3 regions of the Mesorhizobium waitakense genome follow, and region 1 is predicted to be linked to each of the others. Evidence: riboswitches for the same ligand, from Rfam matches in the RefSeq annotation. Region 1 holds a riboswitch; each other region holds the start of a gene.
What was found. A riboswitch is a leader RNA that binds a small molecule or an ion and turns the genes downstream of it on or off. The one in region 1 is predicted to bind thiamine pyrophosphate.
Positions count from the first base shown of each region.

Region 1 (5,082 bases):
GGCAAACACCGCGGCGAGGTCGTCTTGCCTGCGGGCAGTTTTCATCGCCTCGACAAGCAAGCTTGCCTGAAGAACGTCCTTTTCCCGCTTTGCGGCACCGTTTGCATTCTTTTGGCGCAGGGAGGCAACAATCAGTTTGTGGACAGCATATCGCTCGGGTGAGGGGACCAGCACCGGGACTCCGGATCGATGCAGCAAGACGGTTCGTACGGGTTCGCGGATCAGAAAATCCAGGAATCGCAAAGGCTGCGCCGACGCGCCGCCCAGAGACGGCATTGCGCTCGCGTGGTCGGCGTAGTCGTCGCTGCCCCGATTTGGGGTCAGGAATTCGACCTTATACCGGGAAGCGTTTTTGAACTGTGTGGTGCGACCGGCATCCGTTCGGTGTGGAATTTCGCGAAACGAAGGATCGATATCGCGCAGCACATCCATGATCGGCGGCAGACTGTCGTTCACTTCGACGGAAACCGAGTGAAATTGAGCAAAGTCGGCATCGCCTGTTTGCAGCGCCACCCCCGGCAGCCTTACGCCTAGATATCCGGCGTAGGTTTGGAACGCGACGGTGCCGACCAGTACGCCTCGCAGGCGGAAAAACCCGGCCTTGCCAAGGGCTTCAACGATATCACCGGTAAATTTCTCCGGCTCCATCAACCCAGCTTCGCGGACAAGCGTCGATACAAGCTTGCGACGGCTCTTCAGGTCGCTTTTGATTTCCCTGAAGGCGGCGACGCGTTTTGCGATCTCGGGATCGTTGGCCGGGCCGACATATCGTCTTGTTGTCTTCGGCCGAGTCTCCTCAAAATACCAGTAGTCGCGGCCTTTTACGGGGACTCGCACGAAATTGCCCGCTGTCGAGAAGTCGGTTTGGAACGACGCGTCCAGGCTTCGTTGCACGAGTTCAGCGAACAAGGTGCGATAAGCGATGTCGATCGATTTCATCGTGCGTTCGACCAATGTCTCTAGGTTATAAGAAATTTGCGGTTCCCTTATAGCTGCGCGCTTTTGCTCCGCATTTCAAGCGAGTTATAAGAAAATTGCGAAAATCTTATAACTGTCGGACTGGCGCCACGCTCATACGCCATGGAGCAATCCATTGCGGCGGGGAACGGGCTGCGGCGGGTTATCAAGCCTGCTGTGTCGGATAGAGGGTCAGGATATTAACGTTGACCCTTGGTGGCTGCGAGACCGCGAAGAGCATGGCGGCGGCGATGTCCTCGCTCTCCAGTTGCTCCATGTCGCCCAACCTTTGCTCGACAGCCAGCCGAACATCGTCGCGCATATTGGCGGTGAACTCGGTCCTGACCGCGCCCGGCTCGATCACCGTGACGCGGATGCCGTCCTTGCTGATTTCGCGGCGCAGTGATTCCGCCATGGCGCTGGCCGCATGCTTGGTACCGGAATAGACCACGGATGGATGGATGTAGCGGCCGGTGCCCGACGAAACGATGACGATGTGGCCTGATCCCTGCGGTTTCATTGACGGCAGCGCCGCGTTGATCGTGTAGAGCAGACCCAGAATGTTGAGGTCGACCATCTCCCGGTATTCGCGGGTGGTGGTGTTCTGGAAGGGTGCGGCGACGCCGACACCGGCAACATTGAACAGCAGGTCCAGCCGGCCATGGCTTTCCAGCACGCGCCGGACCATGGCTGTGGCCTGCGCCTCGTCGGTGATGTCGGTCTCGATGGCCAAGGCCTCGCCGCCGTTGTCGCGGATGCGTGCGGCCAGGTCGTCGAGGCGCTGCCGACGTCGCGCCGCGATGGCGACGACAGCACCTTGCTCCGCCAGCGCCAGCGCGGTTGCCGCGCCAATGCCCGAGGAGGCGCCGGTCACCAAGGCGATTTTTCCGTTGAGTTTCTGCATGTTCGTTGCTCCTGCTCAGAGGGAAATTCAAGTGTGCTCGATGCCGATGATTGCAGCCGTTCGAGGCATGTCCTCAAGCTAGGCAGCAGACGCCATACCGAAAATGCGATAGGATGCCATCATACTCATTGGAGAATCTGGCATAATGCGAGGTAGCGACTATGCCGAGCTGAAAGCCTTTGCCGCTGTCGTGGCGCATGGCAGCTTCGCCCGTGCCGCTGAAGATCTGCGGATTTCAGCGTCGACGCTCAGCCAGACGATCCGTCAGCTCGAAACGCGGCTTGGCCTGCGCCTGCTCGACCGCACGACCCGCAGCCTCTCCTTGACCGAAGCCGGCGCGCGCCTGCATGCGCGCTTCGCGCCGGCTATGGCCGAGATGGAGGCGGCGGTCGGCGATGCGACGGCCTTGCGCGACACACCGGCCGGCGTCTTGCGCGTCCATATGCCCAGCGTTGCCGCCGCCACCTATCTGGAGCCGTTGCTTGGCCGTTTTCATGAGGCATGGCCGGACATCGTGCTCGATGTGACGATCGACGATGCCGCCGTCGATATTGTCGAGGCCGGCTATGATGTCAGCGCCAGGCTCGGCGAATTTCTCGAAGCTGACATGGTTGCGGTGGCGCTTGGCGGCACGCAGCGCCAACTCGCCGTGGCCTCGCCGGACTATCTCGCCCGTTGCGGATCGCCGTCGGCACCGGCCGATCTGCTCCAGCACCGCTGTATCAATTGGCGCCGACCGGGCAGTGCCGGGCCCTACGCATGGGAATTCGCCAGAGGCGGCGAATGGTTCTCGGTCGTCGTCAATGGTCCGCTTGTCGTCTCCAGCCGCGACATGGCGATTGCCGCCGCCGTGCAGGGCGTCGGCATCGCCTTTTGGGCTGAAGACCTCGTGCGCCCGTTGATCGATGCCGGCAAGCTGGTGTCGCTGCTGGATGATTGGTGCGCGGCCTTTCCCGGTTGGTTCCTCTGCTATCAGAAGCAGCGTCATACAGCACCAACCGTACGGGCCTTCGTCGATTTCCTGCGCCATGCGCATACCGGGCGCCAGACAACGCCTGTTGGTTGAAAGTTTGTCGCTCGACGGTCCGGTTTCGCAGGCCTGGCGCAATGCTTTTGGAGGAGCACACCAAAAAAACGACTTTCGCTTCAACTCGAATGGTGCTTTAACCCGCGCATCCACAGGGGTGCTCCGTACGGTCGGGGCTGAGACGGGGGCGGCAAGCCCACAGACCCTAGAAGCTGATCTGGGTAATACCAGCGGAGCGAGGCGGGCGATGTTTTCAGGCGCACAGATTTCCCTATATCCCATGGCCGACGATTTCGTCGGCGTCATCCTTGGCGCGCTGGATGGGCTCGACCCCTACCGCGATCGGCTCAGGATCGAGACCGACGACATCTCGACCTTGCTGGTCGGGCCGCCCGAAGTGCTGTTTCCGGCGATGCGAGACCTGTTCGTGGCGGCGGCACGCAGCGGCAAACATTGCGTGTTGTCAGCCACCATCTCGCGCGGCTGCCCTGGCGAGCCGGATGATCCGATCTGCCGTTCCGATGCGCTTGGTGGGCCTGTCGGCCCCCTCGGCCCGCGCAAGGATGCGGCAATCGCCGCGGTGCGTGGCGCGGCTTTGACCGGCCAGCCGGCGGCAGCGCAGTTCTCGCTCTATGTGATGGGCACCGACGACCACATGGAAGAGATCTACGGCTGCATCGATTTTCTCAAGCAGTCCGGCGTCTATGAGCGCTCGAAGCATTTCTGCACGAAATTGCGCGGGGATGCCGGCGCGATCTTTTCGGCGCTGGACGAAGCCTTCTGCCGCTTCGGGCCAGGCGCCGGCCACGTAACCCTCGACGTCACGGTCTCGGCGAACAGCCCGTCGGCCAGCTGAGCGGCCGCATTCGCGACCCCGTCAAAGGTTATGCCCGTGGTCTCATTATCAGCCGCTTCGAGCCCGATCGCGAGCCTTCTTGTCAAGGCAGCACCGGCCATGATTTCGGTCGGGTTGCTGCTGCTGGCTTGGGAGCTCTATGCCACTTATTCCGGCATCAAGTCGACGACACTGCCGGCGCCTTCGCGTGTGTTCGAGCAGGCGATGCTCAATCGCGAAGCGCTGGTCGACAATGCCATTCCGACCATCCGGGCCACGCTGATCGGCTTTGCCTTTTCGCTCAGCGCGGCCTTTGCGCTGTCGATGCTGGTCGACTTCTTCCGGCCGCTGCGGCGTGCGCTGTTTCCCGTCTTCATCGTCAGCCAGACCTTGCCGCTGGTGGCGATCGCGCCGCTGGTGGTGCTGTGGTTCGGCTTCGGGTTGATGCCCAAGATCATGCTGGTGGCGCTGGTCACCTTCTTTCCGATGCTGGTGGCGCTGGTGCAGGGCTACGAGGCGACGGAGGCCGAGATCGGGCAGATGCTGCGCGCCATGGGGGCAGGGCGCTGGCGCGTCTTCTTGTTGGCGCGACTGCCCTCGGCGCTGCCCTATTTCTTCGCCGGCCTGAGGATCTCCATCACCTATGCCGTGGTCGGCGCCATCTTCGCCGAATATGCCGGTGCCGCGAAGGGGCTGGGCATCTACATGCTCAACGCCAAGAACAATTTCCGCCCCGATCTGGTGCTGGCCGCCGTCGGTGTCAGCGCCGCGCTCACGCTCACTCTGTTTGGGCTGACGGTGTTCCTGCAGCGCCTTGCCATGCCCTGGGAACGGGCCGCCGGCCAGCACCCCGCCGGGACGGGGCCGTGGCGATGAGCCGGCTCGAACTGCGGCATGTGCGCAAGGCATTTGGCCGGCTCGACGTGCTCGCCGACATTTCGCTCAGCGTCGGCGCCGGTGAATTCGTCTCCATGCTCGGGCCGTCGGGCGCCGGCAAGTCGACGCTGTTCCAGCTTCTGACCGGCGCGCAGCACGGCGAGGGCGAGATGTTCTTCGACGGCACGCCGCTCGACGACCACGGCAGGCATTTCGCCTTTATGCCGCAGCGTCACGCGCTGATGCCGTGGCGACGCATCCTCGACAACACGACGCTTGGGCTCGAAGTGCAAGGCATCAGGCGCAAGGCGGCGCGGGCGCGCGTTGCGCCGCTGTTTGCCGAGTTCGGGCTTGCCGGCTTCGAACGGCATTTTCCGGCGCAGCTTTCGGGCGGCATGCGCCAGCGCGCGGCGCTGTTGCGCACCGTGGTGCAGGAGCGCGACATGCTTTTGCTCGATGAACCGTTCGGCGCGCTCGATGCAC
Region 1 is NZ_JBWKME010000122.1:4,606-9,687, reverse strand. Features, by position in the region: gene AC07FD_RS25765 (nucleotidyltransferase family protein) at 1-939, opposite strand, end outside; gene AC07FD_RS25760 (SDR family oxidoreductase) at 1,124-1,861, opposite strand; gene AC07FD_RS25755 (LysR family transcriptional regulator) at 2,007-2,927, shown strand; TPP riboswitch at 3,032-3,145, shown strand; gene AC07FD_RS25750 (YkoF family thiamine/hydroxymethylpyrimidine-binding protein) at 3,136-3,744, shown strand; gene AC07FD_RS25745 (ABC transporter permease) at 3,844-4,599, shown strand; gene AC07FD_RS25740 (ABC transporter ATP-binding protein) at 4,596-5,082, shown strand, end outside.

Region 2 (5,082 bases), on a different contig from region 1:
TGGCGCAGCAACAGGAACCAGCCGGCGCCGACGACGATCGGCGGCACGACGAGGACAAAACCGGCGCCGGTATCGGCGGCATGTTCGAGCATCGTCTTTGCGCCGGAGCGGCGGTTCAGCGCCAGCGCCCGGCGCGCCATGGTCAGCGCCAGCGACAGCGTCACGGAAAGCAGGGCCGACAGGAAGGCGAGCACCGCACTGGTCAGCGTCGCCTGCCGCACGACGGCCTCGCCGGCCAGGCGGCCGAGATCGGCGCCAAGCCCGGCCATCACCGTGGCCGCCATCGGTCCGACGACAAACAGCAGCGCCAACACGATGAGCACGACGTTCAGCAAGGTTTCGGTCCCATTGACGGAGAGGTAGCGGCGCGGCGCCACCGGCAGGTTGGTGTCGCCGACCACATTGGCGCCAAGCCGCGTCAGCGCCAGCACGACGACAAACGTCAAGGCGATCTGCAGCAAGGTCAGCGTGACGGCCCGCGCGGGATCGAAATCGAAGCGCAGCGCCTGGTAGATGCCGACCTCCAGCGTCGTCGCGGCCGGCCCGCCGCCGAGCGTCAGCACGATCGTGAAGGATGTGATGCAGAGCATGAACACAAGCCCGGCGACACCCGGCAACGCCGCACGCAGCGTTGGCCATTCGATCAACCGGAACGCCGGCCGCGCGCCCATGCCGAGCTGGCTGGCCAACCGCCACTGATCGGCGGGAATGGTCTGCAATGCCTCGAGGAACAGCCGCACGCTGAGCGGCAGGTTGAAGAAGACATGCGCGACGAGGATGCCCGACAGGCCATAGATGCCCGGCCAACTCCCACCGCCGATTACCGCGAACACGCCGGCGAAATAGCCGGCGCGGCCATAGAGAGCGAGAATGCCGAGTGCCGCGACGATGGCCGGCAGCGCCAATGGTACGGCGAACAGCTGCAGGATGAAGGCGCGGCCAGGGAAGCGCGGATGCCGCGACAGCGCGCGCGCCACCAACAGCGCCGGCCCGACCGAAAGCAGCGTCGAGAGCGCCGCTTGCAAGAGCGTGAAGCGAACGACGCGCAGCAGATAAGGATCGAAGGCTGCCCAAGCGCCAGAGAAGTCGTGAGCGCCTTCGAAAAGCAGCCCGGCAAACGCGCCGCCGATCAGCAGCGCGAGGGCGGCGAGCGCGATGATGCCGGCGGTGATGCGGGGGTCAGCTGGATGGCGCGTGGGCATGTCGCGCTACCCAACGCTGTCATGGGTGTCAATTGATTGAAATGCTTGGCTAAGGTCTAGTTCCCGCCCACCCCCCTCTGTCCTACCGGACATCTCCCCCGCAAGGGGGGAGATTGCTCGTTTCGCCACCCAGGCCAAATTCCAAAATGGCAGGAATGAGCGAGGCGACAGAGCTGCCGATCTCCCTCCTTGCGGGGGAGATGGCCGGCAGGCCAGAGGGGGGTGACTTGGCACAAACATATGGCGAAGCTTGAATCCTACTTGCTCATCGCCGCCAGCCATTCATCGACCCAGGCCTTGCGGTTGGCGGCGACCTCCTCGGGGCTGAACAGCAAGGTCTTGGTCGGCTTGACCAATTTGTCGAAGGCCGGGTTGAGCGGCTTGTCGGTCTTACCGGCCGGGAACATCCAGTTGGTCTCGGGGATGGCATCCTGGAATTTCGGCCCGGTCATGAAGGCCAGGAACTTTTCCGCCAGCGGGTTTTTCGCCCCTGTCGTGGTGATGCCGGCAACCTCGATCTGCAGATATTCGCCCTCTTCGAACGACGCTGCCTGGTAGCGCTCGGTGTTCTCGGCGACCATGTGATAGGCCGGCGACGTCGTGTAGGACAGCACCATCGGCGCCTCGCCCTTGGTGAACAGGCCATAGGCCTCGCTCCAGCCCGGCGTCACGGTCAGCACTTTCGACTTGAGCTTGGCCCAGGCTTCCGGCGCCTTGTCGCCATAGACCGACTTGACCCACAACAGCAGGCCGAGACCCGGGGTCGAGGTGCGCGGATCCTGGATGACGATCTTGTCGTCGGCGCTGCCTTCGACCAGGTCCTTCAGGCTCTTCGGCGGGCTCTTCAGCTTTTCAGTGTCGTAGACGACGGCGAAATAGCCATAGTCGAAAGGAACGAAAGTATCGTCGCTCCAGCCGCCCGGCACATTGACGCCGGACACCGCGCCATGCGGCGCAAACAGCCCCGTGGCCTTGGCATCGGCGGTGAGATTGGTGTCGAGGCCAAGCACGATGTCGGCCTTGGTCGATGGCCCTTCCAGCCTGACGCGGTTGAGCAGCGCGACGCCATCGGCGACAGAGACGAACTCGACATCGCAGCCGCACTCGGCTTCGAATTCCTTCTTCACCACGGGACCTGGACCCCAGTCGGCGGTGAAACTCTCATAGGTGTAGACGGTGAGCTTGTCCTTGGCCAAGGCAGGTCCGGACAGGACCATGACCATCGCTGTGGCAAGGGAGTAGAAAAGCGTGCGCATCGGCGCCTCCTTCGTTCGAATTGAAAGGAATTGAGGCGCCGGACTGTCCGAAACGTCTAATCCCTCCGCCGGTACAAACCGGATCAGGTTCAGCGGGTTGGCGAGATTGCCTCTCAGCCGGTCCGCGAAGATCGCGTCCGGCACCCCGTTAGAGCGTTTCGAGACATAGGCCGGGCCGATCCCTCACGCAAGTGGCAGTTTGCCGGCCTTCCGTTTCCCGTGCCGGGCTGGTAAGGGCCACACGATATGAGCACATTCACCATCCTGCTTGGCGGCGATCTCATCCGCACGCCACGGCTCGACCACCAGGTCGAAGGCTCCCGCGTCATCGCCGCCGACGCCGGCATCGGCCATGCGCCGCTGCTGGGCCTTGTCCCGGAACTGTGGGTGGGTGATTTCGATTCCGTGCCGGCCAACCTGCCGGACGACCTCGCCGCCGTGCCCCGTCGGACCTTTCCGGCGGAGAAGGACCAGACGGATGGCGAACTGGCGGTCGCCGCCGCACTGGAGCGCGGCGCGACCAGCCTGATGCTCGCCGGCGCTTTCGGCGGCAAGCGCGCCGACCACGCCTTCCTGCATCTGGCGCTTGCCCTGCGGCTGGCCGAAGCCGGAACAGAGATAGTTTTGACCAGTGGCGCGCAGGAAGGCGTTCCACTGCTGCACGGGAAAGCCGGCTTCGACTATGCCGACGGCACGTTGTTTTCGGTGCTTGGCTTTTCCGATCTTTCCGGCCTGACCGTCACCGGCGCCAAATGGCCGCTCGACCGCGTCAGGGTCGCGTTCGGCTCCTCATTGACCATCTCCAACGAGGTCAAGGGCCGCCTCGAAATCACACTCGGCCAGGGCCGCGCGCTGTTGCTCGCCCACCCTTATCCACTACCTGAAAGCTGATATGGCCCCGCCCCTTCTCAATCTCGACGGGATAAAACTGACCTTCGGTGGCACGCCGCTGCTCGATGGCGCCGCCTTGACCGCCTCGGCCGGCGACAAGATCGCGCTGGTCGGCCGCAACGGGTCTGGCAAGTCGACGCTGCTGAAGATCGCCGCCGGCCTGATCGAGCCACAGGACGGCGAGGTATTCCGGCAGCCTTCGGCGACAATCCGCTATTTGCCGCAGATGCCCGACATGGAGGGTTTTGCGACGGTGCGCGCCTATGTCGAGGCCGGGCTCGGACCTGCCGACGATCCATACCGCGCCAGCTATCTCATGGAGCATCTCGGCCTGTCGGGCGAGGAGCGGCCGAACGATCTTTCCGGCGGTGAGGCCAGGCGCGCGGCACTCGCCCGCGTCATGGCGCCGGAGCCCGATATTCTGCTGCTTGATGAGCCGACCAACCATCTCGATCTCTCGGTGATCGAATGGCTGGAAGAAGAGCTCGTCCGCACCTCCTCGGCGCTCGTCGTCATCTCCCACGACCGCCGTTTCCTCGAGCGCGTATCGCGCGCCACCGTCTGGCTCGACCGCGGCCAGACCCGCAGGCTGGACAAGGGCTTTGGCCATTTCGAGGAATGGCGCGACCTCGTGCTGGAGGAGGAAGAGCGCGAACAGCACAAGCTCGGCCGCCAGATCGTGCGCGAGGAGCACTGGCTGCGCTACGGCGTGACGGCACGGCGCAAGCGCAACATGCGCCGCCTTGGCGAATTGCAGACCATGCGCCAGCGTTTTCGTGGCCATCGCGGCGCCGAAGGCTCGGCAACCATGGTGGCGAGCGACGCCGCCGAATCCGGCAAGCTGGTGATCGAGGCGAAAAACATCGAGAAGAGCTTCGGCGACCTCACCGTGGTTAAGGCATTCTCGACCCGCATCCAGCGCGGCGATCGCGTCGGCCTCGTCGGGCCGAACGGCGCCGGCAAGACGACGCTGCTGAAGATGCTGACCGGTGAGTTGAAGCCCGACGCCGGGTCGGTGCGGCTCGGCACCAATCTGGAGATCGCCACGCTCGACCAGAAGCGCGAAGCGGTCGATCCGCAAGAGACGCTGGCGCAATATCTCACCGACGGACGCGGCGAGAACCTCGTCATCAATGGCGAGCAGCGCCATGTCGTCTCCTACATGAAGGATTTCCTGTTCAAGGCCGAGCAGGCACGCACGCCTGTCCGCGAGCTCTCCGGCGGCGAACGGGCGCGGCTCTTGCTGGCGCGCGTGCTGGCGCGGCCGGCAAACCTTCTGGTGCTTGATGAGCCGACCAACGATCTCGACATGGAAACGCTGGAACTGCTGCAGGAACTGGTTGCCGGCTTTGCCGGCACCGTCATCCTGGTCAGCCACGACCGCGATTTCCTCGACCGCACCGTGACCAGCATCATTGCGCCGGACGGCGGCGGGCGCTGGATCGAATATGCCGGCGGCTATTCGGACATGCTGGCGCAGCGCGGCGGCACCAGGCTAGACGACCGCAAGGCGCGGACGAAAACCGAAGCCGGCGAAGCCCCGGTCGCGACCAAGAATGAAGCCGCCGCGCCAAAGGGGCCGGCGAAGAAACTGTCGTTCAAGCAGAAATTCGCGCTGGAATCCCTTCCCAAGAAAATCGAGGCTGTGATGGCGTCGATCTCGAGGCTTGAGAACAACATTGCCGATCCGGCCTATTACGAGCGCGATCCGGCCTCGTTCCAGAAGACCATCG
Region 2 is NZ_JBWKME010000215.1:77,590-82,671, forward strand. Features, by position in the region: gene thiP (thiamine/thiamine pyrophosphate ABC transporter permease) at 1-1,202, opposite strand, end outside; gene thiB (thiamine ABC transporter substrate binding subunit) at 1,460-2,458, opposite strand; TPP riboswitch at 2,502-2,616, opposite strand; gene AC07FD_RS38470 (thiamine diphosphokinase) at 2,705-3,349, shown strand; gene AC07FD_RS38475 (ABC-F family ATP-binding cassette domain-containing protein) at 3,351-5,082, shown strand, end outside.
Region 2: it holds a riboswitch for thiamine pyrophosphate, as region 1 does, so the genes downstream of both, thiB (thiamine ABC transporter substrate binding subunit) here and AC07FD_RS25750 (YkoF family thiamine/hydroxymethylpyrimidine-binding protein) in region 1, are expected to answer to the same signal.

Region 3 (5,082 bases), on a different contig from region 1:
GTCAGCGAAGACGAGTTCGGCCGCCTGCCGCGCCATGGCTGGCGCGAGAAGAAAGCCATGGCGATAAAGCCCGTTGATGGCGACGGTGTTTCCACGCGCTTCGACACGCGGCAGATTGTCGGAGAAGGCCGGGCGAACACCGACGCCGGTCTCGACGATACCGGCCTCGCCGAAGGCTGGATGGAGCGCGCAGGCCGTGCCCAGAAGCTCCATCATAGAGCGGACCGTGACCGGTCCAGCGCCGTCGCTCTCGATCATCGTCGCGCCGATCATGAAACGATGGTTGGCGCGCGGTACCGTGTATAGCGGAAAGCGCGGATGAAGCAGCCGCACGGGGCGCGATAGCGCGATATCAGGCGTGTGCAGGATCATCATCTCGCCGCGCACGCCGCGCAGCCTTCCGTCGTCCGCCGCCATTCCCGTGCAGTCGATCTCGTGCTCGAACCCGGGAAGCTGCCGCGCGTCCGTGGCGAAGCTGATGTCGACACCCATCGCGACAAGCTTGTCGTGAAGCGCCGCCATCGCCCGGCGCGGGTCGAGATGCGCCTCGCCGGGGAAGAACAGCCCACGCCGGAAACGCCCGGCGAGATCGGGCTCCAGCCGCGCGATTTCCGCTTCATCGAGCCAGCGATGGCCCGAGGTGCGGCCGGCGAAGCGGTCCAGCTCGCCGCTGTCACGCGGCGGCGCCACAACCAGTGTTCCGGCCTGCGTCACCTGACCAGGCAGCACCGCCTCCCACCAGTCGGCGGCGCCGCGTCCGAGATCCAGCACCGGCTGCTCGGCGCTTTCGCGCTCGCACCACGGCGCCAGCATGCCGCCGGCGAACCATGATGCATTGCCGCCGAGACCCGACCCGATTTCGGCGACGGTGACCGCTGCGCCGCGAGCGGCGAGTTCGAAGGCTGCGGTGAGGCCGGCAACGCCGGCCCCTTTTACCAGAACCCTCATGACGGCCCTGGTCCTTTGGGCGCGCTGTCGCTCACCGGCATGTAGAGATTGCCGCCATCGCGATATTTTTCCGCCATCGCCGCCATTCCTTCCTTCTGCGCTTCGGCACGAATGTCGTGGGAGATGCGCATGGAGCAGAATTTCGGCCCGCACATCGAGCAGAAGTGCGCCAGTTTGTGCGCCTCCTTTGGCAAAGTCTGGTCGTGGAAGGAGCGCGCCGTTTCGGGATCGAGCGACAGGTTGAACTGATCCTCCCAGCGGAACTCGAAGCGTGCGCGGGAAAGGGCATCATCCCTGACTTTCGCCGCCGGGTGGCCCTTGGCGAGGTCGGCGGCGTGCGCGGCTATCTTGTAGGTGATCACGCCGGTCTTGACGTCGTTGCGGTCCGGCAGCCCAAGATGCTCCTTCGGCGTCACGTAACAGAGCATCGCGGTGCCGAACCAGCCGATCATCGCGGCACCGATGCCCGACGTGATGTGGTCGTAGCCCGGCGCTATGTCCGTCGTCAGCGGCCCGAGCGTATAGAAGGGCGCTTCACCGCAGATTGCGAGCTGCTTGTCCATGTTCTGCTTGATCTTGTGCATGGGGACGTGGCCAGGCCCTTCGATCATCACCTGGCAATCCTTCGCCCATGCGATCTTCGTCAGTTCGCCAAGCGTTTCCAGTTCGGCGAATTGCGCGGCGTCGTTGGCGTCGGCGATCGAACCGGGGCGAAGTCCATCGCCGAGCGAGAACGAAACGTCATAGGCGCGGCAGATGTCGCAGATCTCCTCGAAATGCTCGTAGAGGAAGCTCTCCTTGTGATGGTGCAGGCACCACTTCGCCATGATCGAGCCGCCTCGGCTGACGATGCCGGTAACCCGCTCCACCGTGAGCGGGATGTAATGCAGCCTCACGCCAGCATGGATGGTGAAATAGTCGACGCCTTGCTCGGCCTGCTCGATCAGGGTGTCGCGATAGACTTCCCAAGTCAGGTCCTCGGCGATGCCGCCGACCTTTTCGAGTGCCTGATAGAGCGGCACGGTGCCGATCGGCACCGGCGAATTGCGCACGATCCATTCGCGGATGTTGTGGATGTTTCGGCCGGTCGACAGGTCCATCACCGTATCGGCGCCCCAGCGGATCGCCCAGACCATCTTTTCGACTTCCTCGGCCATCGAGGAGGTGACGGCGGAATTGCCGATATTGGCATTGATCTTCACCAGGAAATTGCGGCCGATGATCATCGGCTCGCTCTCGGGATGATTGATGTTGGCGGGGATGATCGCGCGCCCGCGCGCCACCTCGTCGCGCACGAATTCCGGCGTGACGAAATCGGGAAGCTCCGCGCCGAAGGCTTCGCCGTCGCGTTGCAGCTTGCCGTGCAGGATCTCGCGGCCAAGGTTCTCGCGGATGGCGACGAACTCCATTTCGGGCGTGATGATGCCGGCGCGGGCATAGGCAAGCTGGGTCACCGCCTTGCCGGCCTTGCCCTTGAACGGGCGGTTGCGAACGAGGAATTCCGGCGTCAGACGCTCGCCCACGGCGAAGCCGTTGTCTTCCGGCCTGACATGGCGGCCGTCATAAGCTTCGACATCGCCTCGCGCTGCGATCCATTCGTGCCGAAGCCGCGCCAGGCCTTTCTCGATGCTCGTCTCGACCGTCACATCGGTATATGGGCCAGATGGATCGTAGACCGTCACGGGCGGTTCACCCGCCGTCGGATGGACTGAGATTTCGCGCATCGGCACCCTGATCTGTGGATGGAGGACGCCGGATTTGTGGATTTTTCGTGAGGCAGGCAGCGGTCCCGTGGAAACCGCTGGGGTCAAGGCATTCATTTGAGGCTCCTTTGCTCATTTGCATTGGAGACCCAGTTCTGTGCCGGAAGGATGAAAAACGCTTTGGCCGACCTGCTCGAGACAGGTCTTCGGGCATAAACTCCCGCAAAGCGCTTGCACCGTCCCTACGCCAGTATGAACTGGATCAGGTTCAACGGGTCACTGCGCTGCGAAAGCCAGCAGTATCTCAGCCCCTTGTCGGGACCCCCCTGGTGAATGCCTCGAATTGAACGAGCCGGCGCCGCTTTGTCAAGCGCCTGTCGACCGGCCATCCATCTCACTCGGACAGTTTGTCCTGTGGGCGCCCACCGCTCGGCTATATTCCGACGACGGCAGCGCCGCCGCTCAAGCCCGCTCCCGCCGAAGCCAGAAGAACTTTTTCGCCAGGCCGAAATGGCTTCGTCTGGTTGGCCAGTGACAGCGACAGCGGGATCGTCGCCGCGGAAGAATTGCCGTATTCGGCGATCGTCTTGACGACAGCACAATCGGCAATGCCAAGGTTTTCCCTACGGCATCAAAAATGCGGGCATTGGCCTGGTGCGGCACGAAGCGGTCGATGTCCTGCGGCTTGTGCGTGAAGGCGGCTTCTTCTTCGACAACTCCAGAGGCCCTCATGCAGGTCATCGACGGCGAGCCCCTCGTCGTGAAGATCCGCAAAGGGGGGCAGCGCCGACGGCGTGCCGGAGAAGCAGTGCGGCCCTTCTGGGCGGCGACGACAGGGTTGCGTTCCACCAACCGGAAAGACCTCCGCCACAAACCTGAGCTTGGCGGATGATCCAACGAATCAATCTTGCGCGACGAGCGCAGCACTCGATACGCAGCTATGTATCGCGGCTACAAGAGTAAGCGTTCGTTCGATCTATTTGTCTGCGTTACTGCTCTTGCGGGGGTTTTGAAGTAATTGAGGCTATTATAGTCTTGGAACTCAATCACTGCGCAGAATTTTCGCTTCTAACGCCGCCACAACGAAAGCCCGTCTGGCAACCAGCGGGTGGGCTTCGCCACGCAGAACCTGAAGGCATGCATCCATAGCCAGTTTCCGCTTCTTCGTCTGATCATGGAAGCTCCGGAGCAGAATCGTGGCCGCGTCGTTCACATCGAAAATGACGCGCTCACGGTCATGTCGGCCAACTTGCACCACCACGGGTCGGACGAACCTGCTCGACATCCAATTACACCCTCAATACCGAGCTTGGTGCGGTCTGCGCCTGCCATGACGTCGGCTCGTTTCATACATGTATTGCCGAGGGCCGAATAGGGCCAGCAGACCTTGCCGGCCTTCACACTTCGTGCGCCAGCCACCTGGCGCAAACTCTGCTGCAATGCCGGCGCTTCTGGCGGCGGGCGGGGATGCCGGCAGAGGTAGAGGGCGGGCGGGCCTGCAGCGGCGGGTGAAGGTCCGGGAGAGAGGCTCCCGGCGTCCGCCGCGGAGCAGCAACCATGACACAAATGGAATTTCACACGCCCGTCCGTAACGCGCGTGCCGGTTACAAGGTCGACGTCAGCCGCGGCCAGCGTATCGGTCGCGTGTCGTCGGAGTGGTTCAATCGGCCGGCCGACGAGCGCTACCTTTCTCTCACCGATCTCCATAATTCGGTGAAATGGCGAACCGAACGCATCAAGACCCGCCTCGTCGAAAGCGAACTGATCCGCGTCGACGCCAGCCGCGACGATCGGGAGCGCCTGTGGCTAATGCTGCCCGATGCGCATGCCCCTGTTGCACCCACGCATTGGAGTTTTGGCCAACTCGCCAGCCTGGTCGGCGCGCCGGCCACCTATCTGCGCCAGCTTCCAGCGCCGCTGGCTGCCATCAATCTGCAGCACGGCCTGCTGTCCCATCGCGAGCTTGTGAAAACCTTGGAGGCAAAAGACGGGCGCAGCGAGCTTCGCGCCGTCACCGGCCCGGATTATAACTGACTGGGGAGAGCGCATCTTCATTCCGTTGCCGGGTGTGGACGGTGGAGTGCCGGTCGAAGACCCGATCGAAGACGTCGAGATTGATGTGCCGGTGAAGCGCAAGGCGGCATAATGTTTAATAGATCGCGGCTTACCGTGGCTCGTAAGCGGGCCGGCCTGACGATGAAAGAACTCGCTGCAAAGACTGGTATCGAACCACGTACGGTCACGGGCTATGAAGCGGGGGAGTATCTTCCGAGCGAGGATGTTGCCAAGAAGCTTGCTCGCACTTTGGGATTTCCCCTTTCCTTTTTTCTGTCGGATGATCTGGACATTCCGCGCGAAGAGGGGGTCAGCTTCCGATCGATGAGCAAAATGACGGCCCGCCAGCGAGACGGGGCGATTGCCGCAGGGGCAA
Region 3 is NZ_JBWKME010000037.1:18,136-23,217, forward strand. Features, by position in the region: gene thiO (glycine oxidase ThiO) at 1-948, opposite strand, end outside; gene thiC (phosphomethylpyrimidine synthase ThiC) at 945-2,768, opposite strand; TPP riboswitch at 2,873-2,989, opposite strand; partial or broken gene AC07FD_RS09655 (3-oxoacyl-[acyl-carrier-protein] synthase III C-terminal domain-containing protein) at 3,085-3,338, opposite strand; gene AC07FD_RS09660 (DUF982 domain-containing protein) at 3,694-3,936, opposite strand; partial or broken gene AC07FD_RS09665 (hypothetical protein) at 4,209-4,679, shown strand; gene AC07FD_RS09670 (helix-turn-helix domain-containing protein) at 4,797-5,082, shown strand, end outside.
Region 3: it holds a riboswitch for thiamine pyrophosphate, as region 1 does, so the genes downstream of both, thiC (phosphomethylpyrimidine synthase ThiC) here and AC07FD_RS25750 (YkoF family thiamine/hydroxymethylpyrimidine-binding protein) in region 1, are expected to answer to the same signal.